3 regions of the Metabacillus indicus genome follow, and region 1 is predicted to be linked to each of the others. Evidence: a T-box and tRNA genes for the amino acid it is inferred to sense, from the RefSeq annotation. Region 1 holds a T-box; the other regions hold tRNA genes.
The links. A T-box is a leader RNA that pairs with one kind of tRNA and senses whether it is charged. The one in region 1 lies ahead of tyrS (tyrosine--tRNA ligase), so its partner is inferred to be a tRNA-Tyr.
Positions count from the first base shown of each region.

Region 2: it has a tRNA-Tyr gene. The T-box ahead of tyrS (tyrosine--tRNA ligase) is inferred to sense a tRNA for this amino acid. The anticodon was not compared.
Region 3: it has a tRNA-Tyr gene. The T-box ahead of tyrS (tyrosine--tRNA ligase) is inferred to sense a tRNA for this amino acid. The anticodon was not compared.

Region 1 covers NZ_CP176757.1:3,124,323-3,128,469, forward strand. The annotation lists gene yhfZ (GntR family transcriptional regulator YhfZ) at 1-853, opposite strand, end outside; gene tyrS (tyrosine--tRNA ligase) at 1,001-2,266, opposite strand; T-box leader at 2,315-2,536, opposite strand; gene ACK1LH_RS16055 (transglycosylase domain-containing protein) at 2,667-4,147, shown strand, end outside.
Region 2 covers NZ_CP176757.1:613,250-617,396, forward strand. The annotation lists rRNA gene ACK1LH_RS03170 (23S ribosomal RNA) at 1-478, shown strand, start outside; rRNA gene rrf (5S ribosomal RNA) at 608-723, shown strand; tRNA gene ACK1LH_RS03180 (tRNA-Asn) at 740-814, shown strand; tRNA gene ACK1LH_RS03185 (tRNA-Ser) at 819-908, shown strand; tRNA gene ACK1LH_RS03190 (tRNA-Glu) at 918-992, shown strand; tRNA gene ACK1LH_RS03195 (tRNA-Val) at 1,008-1,083, shown strand; tRNA gene ACK1LH_RS03200 (tRNA-Met) at 1,166-1,242, shown strand; tRNA gene ACK1LH_RS03205 (tRNA-Asp) at 1,246-1,321, shown strand; tRNA gene ACK1LH_RS03210 (tRNA-Phe) at 1,332-1,407, shown strand; tRNA gene ACK1LH_RS03215 (tRNA-Thr) at 1,421-1,496, shown strand; tRNA gene ACK1LH_RS03220 (tRNA-Tyr) at 1,506-1,590, shown strand; tRNA gene ACK1LH_RS03225 (tRNA-Trp) at 1,608-1,681, shown strand; tRNA gene ACK1LH_RS03230 (tRNA-His) at 1,709-1,781, shown strand; tRNA gene ACK1LH_RS03235 (tRNA-Gln) at 1,815-1,889, shown strand; tRNA gene ACK1LH_RS03240 (tRNA-Gly) at 1,948-2,022, shown strand; tRNA gene ACK1LH_RS03245 (tRNA-Cys) at 2,032-2,105, shown strand; tRNA gene ACK1LH_RS03250 (tRNA-Leu) at 2,127-2,212, shown strand; tRNA gene ACK1LH_RS03255 (tRNA-Leu) at 2,247-2,327, shown strand; gene ACK1LH_RS03260 (hypothetical protein) at 2,661-3,080, opposite strand; gene ACK1LH_RS03265 (hypothetical protein) at 3,144-3,914, opposite strand.
Region 3 covers NZ_CP176757.1:171,502-175,648, reverse strand. The annotation lists gene rocF (arginase) at 1-593, opposite strand, end outside; tRNA gene ACK1LH_RS01030 (tRNA-Ala) at 778-850, opposite strand; tRNA gene ACK1LH_RS01025 (tRNA-Gly) at 856-930, opposite strand; tRNA gene ACK1LH_RS01020 (tRNA-Leu) at 938-1,018, opposite strand; tRNA gene ACK1LH_RS01015 (tRNA-Lys) at 1,033-1,108, opposite strand; tRNA gene ACK1LH_RS01010 (tRNA-Gln) at 1,161-1,235, opposite strand; tRNA gene ACK1LH_RS01005 (tRNA-Tyr) at 1,350-1,434, opposite strand; tRNA gene ACK1LH_RS01000 (tRNA-Thr) at 1,444-1,519, opposite strand; tRNA gene ACK1LH_RS00995 (tRNA-Val) at 1,547-1,622, opposite strand; tRNA gene ACK1LH_RS00990 (tRNA-Glu) at 1,662-1,736, opposite strand; tRNA gene ACK1LH_RS00985 (tRNA-Thr) at 1,755-1,827, opposite strand; tRNA gene ACK1LH_RS00980 (tRNA-Asn) at 1,829-1,903, opposite strand; rRNA gene rrf (5S ribosomal RNA) at 1,927-2,042, opposite strand; rRNA gene ACK1LH_RS00970 (23S ribosomal RNA) at 2,170-4,147, opposite strand, start outside.

The DNA.
Region 1 (4,147 bases):
TAAGAATGTACTCTGCCTTTTTGTTTTCTTTCCGAATAACACAAACAGCTTCTCCAATATTCTGCTCTTCTTTTATAGAAAATTCAGATACTAACGGCATCATGTGATATAATTCGCTGTCAATCTCATCAATATTCCAAACAGTAGCATCAATTGTTCCTGCTTTAAGATGCTGGAGCAGATGCATGTAATTAAGTTCAACAAATTCAATGTCCAGCTGATCTGCCTCAGCTTTCACTAAAAGCTGTTGATCAGTAGAGTTGTAATCAATTCCTATCTTCATACCATCTTTGATTTCAAAGTTATTTTTTTCTGAAAAAAAGACGGCGTGTTTTGACACATACGTGCTCGGTCCAAATGACAGTGCAATTGATAAATCTGGATTCCGTCTAATGGCTTCAGTTGCTGAAAATTTTGATACAAGGGCAAAATCGTACCTGCCTTTACTGACTTCATCAATTCTCAGTCTCGCCCCTCTCATGAATGCAATGCTTAAACTGAGATGATTTTTTTCAAACTGAGAACTTAGTCCAGTTGCTATTCCTTCATACTTTTTAGAATAGGGAAGCGGCATCACCCCAGTCATTCGTTCAGCTCCGCAAAATTTAAAGAGAGCAGGAATGTTTTTACTGCGAAGAAATGTACCCATATGACCTTTTGCTTCTAAAGTAATACTTCCGCTTTGTTCAAGATATTTTAGGGCTGTCTGTACAGTCCCCCTTCCTACATTATATTTTTCTGATAAATCGCCTACCTTGGGAATTCTGTCATTTACATCAATAAACAGTAAATCTTCAGCAATTCTCTGTAAAATAAGCCCTTTCTTAGAAAGAAGAGATTCAAAAATTTCCATAGCACCACTCTTGTACAATTATTTGTATTTTCATTGATGCAAACTTACCACAATTTTTAACCGTTTACAAGATTGATTTTTCTGATATTTAACGAAACGAAAAAGCACATCGATCAACTAAAGATCAATGCGCTTTTGTTATTCGCTTTATTTGTACTGAATCAGCGTGTACTTCTTCTTCCCTCTGCGGATCACGGTAAACTTGTCGTCAATGCGGTCTTCGGCTCCAAGAACTTTGTCTGTTTCCTGAACGCGTTCGCCGTTAATGTAAACCGCTCCGTTTGATACGTCTTCTCTCGCCTGACGCTTTGAAGGAGAGATTTTGGCATTGACTAAAAGGTCAATCAAGCCGATTTCGTCCTCTTCTACTGTAAAGGCAGGAACGTCTTTGAAGCCCTGTTCAATTTCGTCGCCCGTCAGTTCTTTGATGTTGCCGCTGAACAGCGCCTGTGAAATCTTGATGGCCTGATCAAGAGATTTTTCTCCATGCACAAGCTTTGTCATTTCTTCAGCGAGTGCTTTTTGAGCTGCACGTTTTTCCGGAGAGCTCACAAGCTCCTGCTCAAGAGCTTCAATTTCCGCGTGTGACATGAACGTAAAGAACTTAATGTATTTCATAACGTCGCGGTCGTCTGTGTTGATCCAGAACTGGTAGAACTCGTAAGGCGTTGTCTTTTCCTTATCAAGCCAGATCGCGCCGCCTTCTGTTTTGCCGAATTTTGTGCCGTCTGATTTTGTCACAAGCGGTACAGTTAGACCGAATGCTTTTGCATTCTCTTCTGATTTGCGGATCAGCTCAAGACCTGCTGTAATGTTGCCCCACTGATCGCTTCCTCCAACCTGAAGTCTGCAGCCTTCTTCTCTGTATAGGTTCAGGAAGTCGTATGATTGCAGAATCATGTAGCTGAATTCTGTGTATGAGATGCCGGATTCGATTCTTGATGCAACCGTATCTTTAGCAAGCATGTAGTTGATGCCGAAGTTTTTGCCAACGTCTCTTAGGAACGTAATGAGATCCATAGAGCCGATCCAGTCGAAGTTGTTTGCAAGTACGGCAGGATTTTTGCCTGAAAGATCAAAATCAAGGAAACGTGACAGCTGGTTTTTAATTTTATCTGACCATTCTTTGACGATATCAGATGTATTCAGCGTACGTTCTGCTTTTTTGCCGGACGGGTCTCCAATCATTCCTGTTGCTCCCCCTACGAGGGCAATCGGACGGTGTCCTGCCTGCTGGAAACGGCGAAGCGTCAAGATTGGAAGCAGATGGCCGATGTGCAGGCTGTCTGCTGTCGGGTCAAATCCTGTATATAATTTAACAGACTCCTCTTCAAGCACCTTTTTCAGGCCTTCTTCGTCTGTCATTTGTTGAATTAATCCTCTAAACTGAAGATCTTTGAGCAATTCACTCATTTTGCTTCTCTCCTTTTTCATAAAATACAAAAACGCCCCTTCAATAAATGAAGGGGCGTGGAATACGCGGTACCACCCTGCTTTGGGAAGCATGCTTCCCGTCTCGAAAAGATAACGGCCTTTAACCGTCTTCTGCTAATTGGCAGATCTGCCGTTCACAAAAGAAGCTCCTGGAGGTAATTCATGACACATCTTTGTGCTGATTTGCATCGACCATCAGCTTTCTGGGACAGGGAGATGTTCACTACTTCTTCCATTCAAAGCGATAAATAATAATAAATCTTTTTTACCACAACTCAGCATGACTTGTCAAACGATCCGCCCCGATTTGACAAGATCATACAAAAGAACTGTTTTTATATGATATAATAAAGTGATTGTATAGGGGGATGATACGCTCATGGATAAACTTAAAACGTGGTACAGAAAATGGATGCCATACAAACATAGAACAATTAAAGGGTTTAACATTACATATGGAGTCATCTGGAACCTGGTGCTTGTGTTTATTGTAATCGGTTTACTGACGGCTTCTTTCGGTGCGGGCGTAGGAGCAGGCTATTTTGCTTCTCTCGTAAAAGATGAACCTCTCCGCACATACAATTCAATGAAAAAAGACATCTACAACTATGAAGAAACCTCGCAGGCTTATTTTTCGGATAATGTTTACCTCGGCAAGCTCCGGGCAGATATTGAACGGCAGGAAGTAAAGCTTGCGGATATTTCTGATCATGTAAAAAATGCCGTAATCGCGACAGAAGATGAATTTTTCTACGAGCATGACGGCGTGGTTCCTAAAGCGATTATGCGCGCTCTTTTTCAGGAAGCAACCAACTCGTCTAATCGTTCAGGAGGAAGCACGCTGACTCAGCAGCTCATCAAAAATCAGATCCTGACCGATGAAGTTTCTTTTGACCGAAAAGCAAAGGAAATTCTGCTTGCGCTCAGACTAGAACGATTTTTTGAAAAAGAAGAGATTCTTGAAGCTTACTTGAATGTAGCGGATCTTGGAAGAAATGCATCAGGAAGAAATGTCGCGGGAGTACAGGCAGCTGCCCAAGGTATTTTCGGAGTCGATGCAAAAGACCTGTCGCTCCCTCAAGCAGCATTTATAGCGGGACTTCCGCAAAGCCCGTTTGGCTACACACCTTTTACAAACCAGGGAGAAATTAAAGAAAATCTTGATGCGGGGACGTCCAGAATGAAAACCGTTCTGCGCCGCATGCACGACAAAGGCTTTATTACCCAGCAGGAATATCAGGAAGCAAGCAAATTCGACCTTAGAAAAAGCTTAACAGCCGCCAAACCTTCTTCCATTGATGAATATCCTTGGCTCACATACGAAATTGAAGAGCGCGCAAGAGATATCATTCTTGCCCAGCTTGCGGAAAAAGACGGCCGCAAACTGGATGAATTAAAGCAAAATAAAGAACTCTATGCCGAATACAAAGCTCTGGCAGACAGAAATCTAAGACAAAACGGCTACAAGATTCATACCACCGTCAATAAGGCGATGTACGATAAAATGAACGCCATTGCCAAATCCTATGAATATTACGGCAACAGCAAACCAGAATACAAGATTAATAAAGAAACAGGCAAAAAGGATCAAGTTCAGGAACCAGTTGAAGTAGGCGCTGTGTTAATCGAAAACAAAACCGGAAAAATCCTCAGCTTTGTCGGGGGAAGAGATCACGGTGTTTCAGAGACGAATCATGCGACAGATTCGTACCGTTCGAATGGTTCGACGATGAAGCCGCTCCTTGCCTATGCCCCTGCCATGGAAGTCGGAAAACTGCAGCCTGGGTCCGTTCTTGCAGATGTGCCGATGGACGTTCGGGGATGGAAGCCTAAAAACTTTGACGGCAGGTTCCATGGCTT
Region 2 (4,147 bases), 1.6 Mb from region 1:
CTCAACGGATAAAAGCTACCCCGGGGATAACAGGCTTATCTCCCCCAAGAGTCCACATCGACGGGGAGGTTTGGCACCTCGATGTCGGCTCATCGCATCCTGGGGCTGTAGTCGGTCCCAAGGGTTGGGCTGTTCGCCCATTAAAGCGGTACGCGAGCTGGGTTCAGAACGTCGTGAGACAGTTCGGTCCCTATCCGTCGTGGGCGCAGGAAATTTGAGAGGAGCTGTCCTTAGTACGAGAGGACCGGGATGGACGCACCGCTGGTGTACCAGTTGTCTTGCCAAAGGCATCGCTGGGTAGCTATGTGCGGAAGGGATAAGTGCTGAAAGCATCTAAGCATGAAGCCCCCCTCAAGATGAGATTTCCCATCACATTTGTGAGTAAGAACCCTGAAAGATGATCAGGTTGATAGGTCTGAGGTGGAAGCGCGGTGACGTGTGGAGCTGACAGATACTAATCGTTCGAGGACTTAACCACAGTCTAACTAAGTGTAAGTTGCATGTGAATCTTGTTATCAAACGTTATTCAGTTTTGAAAGAATAACTTCTTTCAAAAAAAAAGCTTGAAATCTTCGGATTTCATAGTATAATAATTTTTGTCACTATGTCTGGTGATGATGGCAAAGAGGTCACACCCGTTCCCATGCCGAACACGGAAGTTAAGCTCTTTAGCGCCGATGGTAGTTGGGGGTTTCCCCCTGTGAGAGTAGGACGTTGCCAGGCTGGTGAAAATTATTATTCCGCAGTAGCTCAGTGGTAGAGCTATCGGCTGTTAACCGATCGGTCGTAGGTTCGAGTCCTACCTGCGGAGCCATTTTGGAGAGCTGTCCGAGTGGCCGAAGGAGCACGATTGGAAATCGTGTAGGCGGTAACCCGTCTCAAGGGTTCGAATCCCTTGCTCTCCGCCACAACTTTATGGCCCGTTGGTCAAGCGGTTAAGACACCGCCCTTTCACGGCGGTAACACGGGTTCGAATCCCGTACGGGTCACCAACATATTTTCACTGCGGAGGATTAGCTCAGCTGGGAGAGCATCTGCCTTACAAGCAGAGGGTCGGCGGTTCGAGCCCGTCATCCTCCACCATGAAAATTTAAAGCAGCAGCGTAACGGTCAAGCAGGTTTAACACCAACTTATCGGGACGAAAAAGAATTACCTTATTATTATCGCGGGGTGGAGCAGTCTGGTAGCTCGTCGGGCTCATAACCCGAAGGTCGCAGGTTCAAATCCTGTCCCCGCAACCAAATGGTCCCGTGGTGTAGCGGTTAACATGCCTGCCTGTCACGCAGGAGATCGCCGGTTCGATCCCGGTCGGGACCGCCATTTTTATAAAGGCTTGGTAGCTCAGTCGGTAGAGCAAAGGACTGAAAATCCTTGTGTCGGCGGTTCGATTCCGTCCCAAGCCACCATTTACACTTATATGCCGGTGTAGCTCAATTGGTAGAGCAACTGACTTGTAATCAGTAGGTTGGGGGTTCAAGTCCTCTTGCCGGCACCACTGAAATGTGGAGGGGTAGCGAAGTGGCTAAACGCGGCGGACTGTAAATCCGCTCCCTCAGGGTTCGGCGGTTCGAATCCGTCCCCCTCCACCATTTTTAAAAAAGAATACAGGGGTATAGTTTAAAGGTAGAACAGAGGTCTCCAAAACCTCCGGTGTGGGTTCGAGTCCTACTACCCCTGCCAATTTAATTAATCTTATATAGTATAATGGCGGCTGTGGCGAAGTGGTTAACGCACCAGATTGTGGCTCTGGCATTCGTGGGTTCGATTCCCATCAGTCGCCCCTTTTTACTTAATAGGGTTTTTATTTTTGTTTTGGGCTATAGCCAAGCGGTAAGGCAACGGACTTTGACTCCGTCATGCGCTGGTTCGAATCCAGCTAGCCCAGCCATTTTCACTTTAACAGTCATCTTTGTGCACCAGCTGCATAAGATACAATTACGGCGAATGCGGAAGTAGTTCAGTGGTAGAACACCACCTTGCCAAGGTGGGGGTCGCGGGTTCGAATCCCGTCTTCCGCTCCAGAATCTTAAGGCGGCATAGCCAAGTGGTAAGGCAGAGGTCTGCAAAACCTTTATCCCCGGTTCAAATCCGGGTGTCGCCTCCAATTTTTATGAACTCACCCTTAGCCGGGGTGGCGGAACTGGCAGACGCACAGGACTTAAAATCCTGCGGTAGGTGACTACCGTACCGGTTCGATTCCGGTCCTCGGCATCAACCAGTATCCAGTTCAAAAAATGATCAATTTGCCGGTGTGGCGGAATTGGCAGACGCGCACGACTCAAAATCGTGTTCCTCTGGAGTGTCGGTTCGACCCCGACCACCGGTATCTAAAATAGCTATAGAAATCAAGACTTCAACGGTTATGTTGAAGTCTTTTTTTTGCGTTTATTTTCGCGACATAAATAATATAATATCGTGTGCGTAAGAGGTTGGTGTGGGTAGAAGAGAAAAACTTTCAGATGAAGAAGCACGAATTATTAAAAAGAAAATTACGGATGATTAAGCTTACGAATTTTTCTTCAAAGATTGTTATTTGAGAAATTTAAAATAAAAAAGGACCTTAGTGGTCCTTTAGCTCCTTCACTAAAGCTATTTGAAGAAGATTATATATTATGGTAATAGAATAGAGCTGTTTACTCCTATTTTCATACCCAAAACCCTATAGTTTTATTGAAATATTTGGAAATGATAGTAAAGCAAAGACAACTACAATTAAAACAGGTAGGTAGAATATTAAAAGTGTCTTTGAAATGATAGCTTTAAACCAATTACCTGTTTTCCCTTCAAAAGGTTTTGTGCTCATCGAAAAATTTATTTCCGTTTCTTTTAGAGTAACAGCATGTTCATACAGCTTCCTAAATAACCACTCTTGATGAATAAAAAATCCATCCAATAACCAAAAGAAGAATACAGGTACCAATGCTAAAATAATATACTTCGTATTCATTTCATCAATATTAGCGAAAGCAAGTAATCCAACTACTAGGGTAACCGTCCAACCTTTTAATAAAAATGAATTAGATGCCATACGCGTTATTACATTTTGGATCATTTCAAGATAACGTATTTTGCTTTCCATACAACATTCCTCCTACTGATAAACAAGTTAATGATTCAGTACTTTTCTTTAGAAAATACTCAATTAAATCTTGACTTGAATATCAATTAAATCATGTTTTTCATACAAAACATCTAAGGCATGTGAATCACCATTCGGATTATAAGCCTTTTCCCATTCTTGAAGGTCATTTTGAGATATTTCACAAAGATGTCCTATATCCAGCTTATACTTTATGTCTAATACTTGAGCATGTTTAAGATAATACCCTTTTTTTATTAAACCGAATCTAATAGGGTCCTTTTTTCTGATAGATTGTGTCATAGCTAATTCATAATAAATCCAAGGAGATTTTGTTTGTTTAATCACCTCGTTTGTTACAATGGAATTTGGAGTATTTAAAAAAAGGACACATTCAGTTTTATCTATCATCTTAGTTAGTGCCGTTGACAGCATCATATAAACATGGCTTGTTGAAAAATTTCTTTTTTCATAATTGTAAGTATTGCTGTCTTTATTTTTACAATAAATGTCATCTATTTTTTTTAGAAGGTTTGCAGCATATCCCCACACACAAGAATCAATGAAAACTGTTAAACCGAATTTTTCATATAGCCAACCAGCCACTGCAATAGCTTTCTCTTTATCTGCATGAGAGTGAGAAATAAAAACATCAGCATTTATTTCTGGAAACCAATCGTTTTGCATCTTTGTTCCATCTATGCTTCCATCACTGAGCAAAAAGCTATCAAATTCTTTTTCTATATGTTCTTTATTCTCTTCTAAAATAGTGTTACCTATATTACTATAAGAAAGAAACTCGCTATTCATCTTTAAATTAAATCCAGCAAACATTATTTATTCCTCCTTTATTTCCTATCTATATTCAATAAAATTATCCATCTATAATTTACCAAATGTTCTTCATTTTGTCAAAAAAGGTCAAACTTTTAAAGATACTTATTAGACGATCAAGATTAATCGCTGATAAATAAGATGTGTATTCTTCAATTATTCTGCCCTGTTAGTTCAATAAGATAAAATTCTCATTTTATTATATGGTTTTTCTAAAGAGCTTCCGTTGCATT
Region 3 (4,147 bases), 1.2 Mb from region 1:
ATTTCATGCATGGTATATACTTTGATTCCCTTTTCCTTAATCAGCTCTTTCTCACCCTGATCAAGCGACCTGGCACCTATAATCACAATGTTCTCAGGCTTTACTTTAGGTGTGTAGCCTCCAATTCTCGTGAGTGCCTCATCACCGATTCCAATGCTGACAGCAAGAGGCATACCATGAATATTGCCTGATGGTGACGTTTCTCCAGTGTTTAAATCGCCATGGGCATCGTACCAGATGACTCCGAGATTCTCATAGTGCTTTGACACCCCTGCAAGCGTCCCGATTGCAATGCTGTGGTCTCCGCCGAAAACAAGTGGAAAAGAACCCGATTTGATCGCTTCATCCACCTGATCTGAAAGCTTCACACTGGCCTCTGACACCGCTTTCAAATTTCTCAGGTTATTGGCTGCTTCTTCTTCTCTGTTCGCACGACCAATCTCAATATCGCCCTTATCTTCAATCTTATAGCTGAGCCCTTCTAATCTCTCAACAACACCGGCATATCGAATCGCACTCGGCCCCATATCGACACCGCGGCGCATTTGTCCAAGATCCATTGGTACTCCAATAATTGATATTCTTTCTTTCATCTCAATCATCCCCCTTATTAGAAGCCTGTGCCTCTATTGTACGTTCAAAAAGGGAGATGACTCAACTCGACAAAATTATGTATATATATACAGAGTTTTCTGTTAAATAAATGACTCAATAACTCCTCCGAACCATTTTTGGAAAACAAAAAAACCTAAGACCATATAGTCTTAGGTTTAAAGATGGAGCCTAGCGGGATCGAACCGCTGACCTCCTGCGTGCAAGGCAGGCGCTCTCCCAGCTGAGCTAAGGCCCCGAATATGGAGCGGAAGACGGGATTCGAACCCGCGACCCCCACCTTGGCAAGGTGGTGTTCTACCACTGAACTACTTCCGCAACATCATGCGGGTGAAGGGACTCGAACCCCCACGTCAAAGACACTAGATCCTAAGTCTAGCGCGTCTGCCAATTCCGCCACACCCGCATATTAAGGAAAAATGGTGTGCCATGAAGGACTCGAACCTTCGACCCTCTGATTAAAAGTCAGATGCTCTACCGACTGAGCTAATGGCACATAAATGAATTCAGTCTTAAGATCCTGCGCAGACACACAGTTCAAAAGAAAATGGCTGGGCTAGCTGGATTCGAACCAGCGCATGACGGAGTCAAAGTCCGTTGCCTTACCGCTTGGCTATAGCCCAATGAAAGTATGTAATTTATAAAATTGGAATTGACCGTAAAAAGGTTTATGTTAACTAACCTTATTATTTACAGTCCAGACAAAAACTATTCAATTCCAGCTTGTCTAAATAAAATGGTGGAGGGGGACGGATTCGAACCGCCGAACCCGGAGGGAGCGGATTTACAGTCCGCCGCGTTTAGCCACTTCGCTACCCCTCCACATTTCAGTGGTGCCGGCGAGAGGACTTGAACCCCCAACCTACTGATTACAAGTCAGTTGCTCTACCAATTGAGCTACACCGGCATTTGAAGTAAGATTATTTAATTCTTATGGTGGAGGATGACGGGCTCGAACCGCCGACCCTCTGCTTGTAAGGCAGATGCTCTCCCAGCTGAGCTAATCCTCCAGAAGAAAAGAATGTTTAGTATTTCACATAAAAAAACAATGGTGACCCGTACGGGATTCGAACCCGTGTTACCGCCGTGAAAGGGCGGTGTCTTAACCGCTTGACCAACGGGCCAGTTGAAGTTGTAATGTAAGCTCCCAACCGGGCTTGAACCGATGACCTCTTCCTTACCATGGAAGTGCTCTACCGACTGAGCTATGGAAGCATGGCTCCGCAGGTAGGACTCGAACCTACGACCGATCGGTTAACAGCCGATAGCTCTACCACTGAGCTACTGCGGAATAATATAATGATTTGTTCACAAGCCTGGCAACGTCCTACTCTCACAGGGGGAAACCCCCAACTACCATCGGCGCTAAAGAGCTTAACTTCCGTGTTCGGCATGGGAACGGGTGTGACCTCTTTGCCATCATCACCAGACATAGTGACAAAAATTATTATACTATGAAATCCGAAGATTTCAAGCTTTTTTTGAAAGAAGTTATTCTTTCAAAACTGAATAACGTTTGATAACAAGATTCACGTGCAACTTACGCTTAGTTAGACTGTGGTTAAGTCCTCGAACGATTAGTATCTGTCAGCTCCACACGTCACCGCGCTTCCACCTCAGACCTATCAACCTGATCATCTTTCAGGGTTCTTACTCACAAATGTGATGGGAAATCTCATCTTGAGGGGGGCTTCATGCTTAGATGCTTTCAGCACTTATCCCTTCCGCACATAGCTACCCAGCGATGCCTTTGGCAAGACAACTGGTACACCAGCGGTGCGTCCATCCCGGTCCTCTCGTACTAAGGACAGCTCCTCTCAAATTTCCTGCGCCCACGACGGATAGGGACCGAACTGTCTCACGACGTTCTGAACCCAGCTCGCGTACCGCTTTAATGGGCGAACAGCCCAACCCTTGGGACCGACTACAGCCCCAGGATGCGATGAGCCGACATCGAGGTGCCAAACCTCCCCGTCGATGTGGACTCTTGGGGGAGATAAGCCTGTTATCCCCGGGGTAGCTTTTATCCGTTGAGCGATGGCCCTTCCATGCGGAACCACCGGATCACTAAGCCCGACTTTCGTCCCTGCTCGACTTGTAGGTCTCGCAGTCAAGCTCCCTTGTGCCTTTACACTCTGCGAATGATTTCCAACCATTCTGAGGGAACCTTTGGGCGCCTCCGTTACATTTTAGGAGGCGACCGCCCCAGTCAAACTGCCCGCCTGACACTGTCTCCCAGCCCGGTAAGGGCTGCGGGTTAGAATTTCAATACAGCAAGGGTAGTATCCCACCAATGCCTCCACCGAAGCTTGCGCTCCGGCTTCCAAGGCTCCTACCTATCCTGTACAAGCTGTACCAAAATTCAATATCAGGCTGCAGTAAAGCTCCACGGGGTCTTTCCGTCCTGTCGCGGGTAACCTGCATCTTCACAGGTACTATAATTTCACCGAGTCTCTCGTTGAGACAGTGCCCAGATCGTTACGCCTTTCGTGCGGGTCGGAACTTACCCGACAAGGAATTTCGCTACCTTAGGACCGTTATAGTTACGGCCGCCGTTTACTGGGGCTTCGGTTCAAAGCTTCGCTTGCGCTAACCTCTCCCCTTAACCTTCCAGCACCGGGCAGGCGTCAGCCCCTATACTTCGCCTTGCGGCTTCGCAGAGACCTGTGTTTTTGCTAAACAGTCGCCTGGGCCTATTCACTGCGGCTTTTCAGGGCTATTCACCCTAAAAAGCACCCCTTCTCCCGAAGTTACGGGGTCATTTTGCCGAGTTCCTTAACGAGAGTTCTCTCGCTCACCTTAGGATTCTCTCCTCGCCTACCTGTGTCGGTTTGCGGTACGGGCACCTCTCACCTCGCTAGAGGCTTTTCTTGGCAGTGTGGAATCAGGAACTTCGGTACTAAATTTCCCTCGCCATCACAGCTCAGCCTTATATGGGAAGCGGATTTGCCTACTTCCCGGCCTAACTGCTTGGACGCGCATATCCAACAGCGCGCTTGCCCTATCCTCCTGCGTCCCCCCATTGCTCAAATGGTGAGGAGGTGGTACAGGAATATCAACCTGTTGTCCATCGCCTACGCCTTTCGGCCTCGGCTTAGGTCCCGACTAACCCTGAGCGGACGAGCCTTCCTCAGGAAACCTTAGGCATTCGGTGGAGGGGATTCTCACCCCTCTTTCGCTACTCATACCGGCATTCTCACTTCTAAGCGCTCCACCAGTCCTTCCGGTCTGGCTTCGACGCCCTTAGAACGCTCTCCTACCACTGTTCGTAAGAACAGTCCGCAGCTTCGGTGATACGTTTAGCCCCGGTACATTTTCGGCGCAGAGTCACTCGACCAGTGAGCTATTACGCACTCTTTAAATGGTGGCTGCTTCTAAGCCAACATCCTGGTTGTCTAAGCAACTCCACATCCTTTTCCACTTAACGTATACTTTGGGACCTTAGCTGGCGGTCTGGGCTGTTTCCCTCTTGACTACGGATCTTATCACTCGCAGTCTGACTCCCGAGGAGCAAGTCTTTGGCATTCGGAGTTTG